Regions from separate parts of the Clostridium sp. JS66 genome, predicted to be linked through region 1. Evidence: riboswitches for the same ligand, from Rfam matches in the RefSeq annotation. Region 1 holds a riboswitch; the other holds the start of a gene.
What was found. A riboswitch is a leader RNA that binds a small molecule or an ion and turns the genes downstream of it on or off. The one in region 1 is predicted to bind S-adenosylmethionine.
Positions count from the first base shown of each region.

Region 1 (3,186 bases):
TGACCAGATAGATTATTTTGTAGCAGGAGCAGGCAGCGGTGGAACATTTACAGGTATTGCAAAATATTTAAAGGAAAAAAATCCAAATGTAAAGGCTGTATTAGCCGATCCGATTGGATCTACAATTGGTGGTGGTGAAGAGGGCTGCTATAATATAGAAGGTATAGGAAATAATTTTATACCAGGAACTATGGATATAGAATTAGTTGATCATACAATAAAGGTTAATGATGAAGAATCCTTTAAAATGGTAAAAGAACTAGCAAGAAAAGAAGGAGTTATAGTAGGTTCTTCTTCTGGAGCTGCTATGGCAGCGGCCTTAAAATTAGCAGAAACTATAGACAGCGGTAATATAGTTACTGTATTTCCAGACAGAGGAGATAGATATTTTAGCAAAAATATATACGATTAATTAAATATTAAACTTTTACAGTTAAAAAAAATGTCAAGCATTTTTTAGAGAACAATTGTCATCTGTCCTCTGAAAAAGTTGAGTTAAATCTTGTTCTTTAGCTAATTTGAAAAATAAGTTGAAATCATATAACTAAGACAGTTTAAATTTAAAATTGATTTTTAAGTATTGTATTTATATAATAATATTGGTATATGAGAATAATGTTGTTATACCAAATATGCAATTGATGGAAAGGTGATCGTGTGAAGATTTCAACTAAAGGAAGATATGGATTAAAAGCACTTATTGATATAGCTATGTATTCTAATTCTGAAACAGTTACATTAAAAAGTATTTCAGAAAGACAAAATATTTCGGAAGGATACTTAGAACAGATTTTTTCGGCATTAAGGAAAAGTGGTTTAGTTATAGGAAAGAAAGGGGCTCAAGGAGGATATACATTATCAAAGCATATAAGTACAATAACTATTGGAGAAATATTAAGAACCTTAGAAGGTAATTTGTCATTGGTAGATATTAGAAATAGGGATGATGCAGACGATCTAGAGAGATGTATAAATGAAAATCTATGGGATGCAATAAATAAAAATATTAATGATTATTTTGATAGTATTACATTAGAAGATTTAGTTAACAAATACAAGAGTGAAGCGGACTATTATATGTATTTTATTTAAAGAAAAGTTTTGTGTAATAATCTATTTTTGTGTAAGATAAAGTTGAAAAAATATATTGATATAATAAAGTACCACTGATATAATGGAAGAATACTTAAGTTTATTTAGAAAATTTAATATGTTTTATTCTTATCCAGAGAGGTGGAGGGACTGGCCCTATGAAACCCGACAACCGGCATTTTAATATGTATCGGTGTCAATTCCTACAAAGTAATTTTAATTACTTTGAAAGATAAGAGAAGTGGTTGTTACGTGAAATTAAAATTTTGTAAGCAAAGGCTGTTTTTCTTATTTAAAGAAAAACAGCTTTTTAATTTTTTATGATTTAATATTTAAATAAATAGTAATGGGGGCTATATAAAATGCAAAAATTAAGCAACAGATTAGATTATTTTACTGAATCAGTAATAAGAGAAATGACAAGAGTGGCTAATAAATATGGAGCAGTAAATCTTTCACAAGGTTTTCCAGATTTTGATCCACCAAGAGAACTTATTGATAGTTTAAAGGAAGCAGCAGAAAAAGGACCACATCAATATGAAGTAACATGGAGATCAAAAGAATTTAGAGAAAAACTATCAAAGAAACAAGAAAAATTTATGGGAATATCAATAAATCCTGATGAAAATATAGTAGTTACTTGCGGTAGCACTGAAGCTATGATGGTAGCTATGATGTCTGTATGCAATCCAGGGGATAAAGTTATTGTATTCTCACCATTTTATGAAAACTATACAGCAGATACAATTTTAGCAGGAGCAGAGCCTATATATGTACCTTTGGTACCTCCTGAATTCAATTTTGATAGAGAGAAATTAAGAAAAGCTTTTGAAAGTAGACCTAAAGCGCTAATATTGTGTAATCCTTCAAACCCAGTAGGTAAGGTATTTACTAGAGAAGAATTATTATATATAAGCGAACTTGCAAAAGAATATGATACTTTTGTTATTACAGATGAAGTTTATGAGCATATAGTATTTAAGCCAAATAAGCATACTTATCTATCGTCTCTTCCAGGAATGTTTGAAAGAACAGTATCCTGTAGTTCTTTGTCAAAAACTTATTCTATAACTGGATGGAGGCTTGGATACATTATTGCAAGTAAAGATGTTATAAATAATTGTAAAAAAGTACATGATTTCTTAACTGTAGGAGCAGCTGCACCTTTACAAAAAGCAGCTTGTGCAGGATTAAGTCTTGAAGAAAGCTATTATGACGAGCTTAATAATATTTATGAAAAAAAGAAAAAACTGTTTTTAAATGGATTGGATGAAATTGGATTAAAATATTTTGAACCTCAAGGAGCTTATTATGTTTTAGTTGATATTTCAGAATTTGGCTGGAAGGATGACTATGAATTTTGTAAGTGGATGGCAAAAGAAATTGGTGTTGCTGCTGTTCCTGGATCTAGCTTTTTTAAAGAAAATATAAATAATTATATAAGATTTCATTTTGCAAAAAAAGATGAAACATTGATTGAAGCTATTGAAAGATTAAAAAAATTAAAAAAGTAGTCATTTGACTTTTGGTTAGTATATAAAATAATTTTTATGTGAAAAAAGGAATAAAATTAAATATTATTACATTCTTATCCAGAGAGGTGGAGGGACTGGCCCTATGAAGCCCGACAACCGGCATTTTAATATGTATCGGTGCTAATTCCTGCAGAATATAATTACATATTCTGAAAGATAAGAAAAATGGAGTTTTATGAAATGGAAATTTTTTAAAAGCTATCTTTCTTATTGAAGAAGGATAGCTTTTTTATAAGTTATAAGATCAATGTAAACATTAAAAGGAGAAGACTAAAGTGTTAAATAAGAATAAAAGTAATAAGGGTATTTCAGAAGAAAATCTAAATAAGCTTTTAGAGATCTTAAAGATTGTCAAGTATGGTTTTGTAGCTTTAGTTATTCAAGATGGGATGGTAGTTGAAATAGAAAAAAATGAAAAAATGAGAATAGTATGATTTTAAATAAATTTATCAAGAATGTTATTAGCATATTCGAAATATATATTATATATTAAGGGATGTTTAGATGTTGAATCTTTTATGAAATTGCAGTTTGAATTTGGAGGTGAATTTATGAACTA
Region 1 is NZ_CP131467.1:1,885,223-1,888,408, forward strand. It holds gene Q6H37_RS08855 (PLP-dependent cysteine synthase family protein) at 1-412, shown strand, start outside; gene Q6H37_RS08860 (Rrf2 family transcriptional regulator) at 658-1,092, shown strand; SAM riboswitch class I at 1,219-1,331, shown strand; gene Q6H37_RS08865 (pyridoxal phosphate-dependent aminotransferase) at 1,455-2,606, shown strand; SAM riboswitch class I at 2,678-2,790, shown strand; gene Q6H37_RS08870 (YezD family protein) at 2,903-3,061, shown strand; gene Q6H37_RS08875 (NifB/NifX family molybdenum-iron cluster-binding protein) at 3,179-3,186, shown strand, end outside.

Region 2 (3,186 bases), 620 kb from region 1:
TTTGTGTAAATTAATGCTAAAATAAAGTTTTTAATTATTATAGATTGAAAAAAACTAAAATGTGAAAAAAGCTTAAATTAGTAGTATAAAGCTTTTTTAAAAATTATTATTATGGTATTATATTTTATGGAATTACACTGATTATGTATATGTAAAAATGTTTTAATTTCAATTTAGTGGTGAATTTTTATCGTTTTAAATGAAATTGGATTATTAGTGTATCAAATTAGTGAATATTAATATTTTTTTAATAGAATATTATTGGGAGGAGGATTTACTTTAAGATATAATATATTTTAAAGTATAATTTAAAATGTCATCGGAATACATAAAAAAACCAGTTTATCAAAAAATAGCAATTGATATAGCGAACAGAATATTATCTGGTGATTTTTCTGTAGGAGACAAACTTCATGGAAGATCATCTCTTTCAAGTTATTACAATGTTTCGCCTGAAACTATTAGAAGAGCAATTATTCTTTTAAATGACATGGATATAGTGGAAGTAATAAGAGGTAGTGGAATTATTATTAAATCAGTGGATAATTGTGTAAAGTTTATAGATAAATTTAAAGATATAGATTCTATAAATTTATCTAGGAAAGAAATATTAGATTTAATAAATCAAAAAAAATTGTTAGAGGAAAAAATTGAAGGAAAAATTGATGAACTTATAGATTATTCTAATAGATTTATTAATACTAATCCCTTCATGCCTTTTGAGTTTAAAATATATAAAGGACTTAGTATTATAGGAAACACTATATCCGAAAGTAAGTTTTGGCAAAATACAGGTGCTACTATAGTAGGAATAAGAAGAAAAAGCAATTTAATACTTTCACCAGGACCTAATGCTGCATTCCAAGAAGGAGATACTTTGTTGGTAATAGGTGAAGAAGATGTTTATGGAAAAATTAAGAAATTTATTTATGAAGATAATAAATAATTGAGAATAATACAATAAAATTTAAAAATAGAAGTTGACAATCTATATTTGTGTTGTTATAATTTAAAACATAAATTGAATATAAATTTCGCACTTATCAAGAGTGGTGGAGGGACTGGCCCGATGAAACCCAGCAACCAGTATCATTTTTTTAATGGTATATTGGTGCTAACTCCTGCGGCGTAAGCTGAGAGATGAGAGGTTAAATTAAGAGTAATAGCTCGAGGTTTTTCCTCGGGCTTTAATTTTTGTCTTAAGAAGGTTATACAAGACATATAGTTTTTGTAACTACTATGATTTAACTAATCACAGTTATAACGAATTAAAGTAATAAATTTCTAGAAGAAAGGAAAGGGCCAATGATTAAATTAGTAGATGTAAATAAAAGTTTTTCTGGCAACCAAGTGCTTAAAGATATAAATTTACATGTAAAAAAAGGCGACATTGTAGGTATTGTAGGACATAGTGGAGCTGGAAAGTCTACACTTTTAAGGTGTTTGAATGCTTTGGAAACTTATGATAGTGGAAGCGTAACTATTATGGGGAATGAATTAAAAGAATTAAGTGAAAAAGAAGTAAAGACTATGAGAAAAAGGTTGGGTATGATATTTCAGAATTTTAACCTGCTAAATAGAAAAAATGTATTTGATAATATAGCACTTCCCTTAGAAGTATGGAATTTTGATAAAGCTTATATAGAAAAAAAAGTAACCAATTTAGTTAAGTTAGTAGGACTTGAAGATAAAATTCATAGTATGCCTAAAGATTTAAGTGGTGGACAAAAACAAAGGGTTGGTATAGCAAGAGCATTAGCTTTAGATCCAGAAATATTATTATGTGATGAAGCTACATCAGCATTAGATCCGAATACTACAAAATCCATATTAGAACTTATAAAGAAAATAAATGAAGAATTAAATATTACAGTGGTTTTAGTTACACATCAAATGGAAGTAGTTAAAGAAATATGTAATAGGGTTGCACTTATGGAAAAGGGAGAAATAAAAGGTGAAGGTACTGTAGAAGAGTTGTTCTTAAAACCAGATAAGGATTTACAGAAGCTATTAGGTGAAAATGAAGTACTTCCTGAAAGTGGAGTGAATATAAAAATATTTTTTCCCAAAGAGTACAGTCAGCAGTGTATTATAACTTCAATAGCTAGAGAACTTGATATAGATTTTTCTATAGTATGGGGAAAGCTTGAAAAGTTCAGAGACAATGTTTTGGGATCACTTGTTATAAATACAAATGAACAATACAAAGAAAATATATGCAAATTCTTGGATTCAAAGTCTATAATTTGGGAGGTGATTGAAAATGATGATTAATGAAATATTACTTCCAGCATTATTGGAAACAGTACAAATGGTTTTAATATCTACTTTTTTAGCAGTGGCTATAGGATTTATACCAGCAATTATACTTGTATTAACAGATGAAAGTGGATTGAAACCTAATAAAGTTGTGTATAAGACATTGGATTTTATAATAAATACTTTACGTTCCTTCCCATTTTTAATATTGATGATTTCTATATTTCCACTGACAAAATTAATAGTTGGGACAAGTATAGGAACAAATGCAGCTATAGTTCCTTTGACAATAGCAGCAGCACCGTTTGCAGCTAGAGTAATAGAATCTTCTATGAAGGAAGTAGACAATGGTGTAATAGAAGCAGCGAAATCCTTTGGATCAAGCAACTGGCAAATAATATATAAAGTAATACTAAAGGAAGCATTTCCTTCTATAATATTAGGAATAACTTTAACAGTTATTAGTGTAGTTGGTTATTCTGCTATGGCAGGAGCTATTGGCGGAGGGGGCCTCGGAAATGTAGCTATTAACTATGGATACTATAGATTTAAAACAGATATAATGATTTACACTGTTGTAATCTTAATAGTACTTGTTCAGGTTTTTCAAAGTTTAGGTACATTTATTTATAGAAAATTAAGTAAATAACATTATTTTAAATAACAAAATAAAAATATAATTAAGCGGGGGTAATAAAAATGAAAAAGAAAAAAATAATATCTTTAATACTATCATCACTTGTTGTTTTATCATTAGCAGGCTGTGGTGCTAAAAGTGGAGATGCTTCAAGCAGCACAAGCAAGGATAAAAAAGTAATAAAAGTAGGTGCTACACCAGTACCACATGCGGAAATATTAAAACAAGTAAAACCAATACTACAAAAAGAAGGTTATGATCTTCAAATTGTTGAATTTACAGACTATGTA
Region 2 is NZ_CP131467.1:1,264,769-1,267,954, forward strand. It holds gene Q6H37_RS06030 (TrkA C-terminal domain-containing protein) at 314-946, shown strand; SAM riboswitch class I at 1,038-1,147, shown strand; gene Q6H37_RS06035 (methionine ABC transporter ATP-binding protein) at 1,306-2,274, shown strand; gene Q6H37_RS06040 (methionine ABC transporter permease) at 2,267-2,908, shown strand; gene Q6H37_RS06045 (MetQ/NlpA family ABC transporter substrate-binding protein) at 2,959-3,186, shown strand, end outside.
Region 2: linked by a shared signal. The riboswitch ahead of Q6H37_RS06035 (methionine ABC transporter ATP-binding protein) and the one ahead of Q6H37_RS08865 (pyridoxal phosphate-dependent aminotransferase) in region 1 are both predicted to bind S-adenosylmethionine.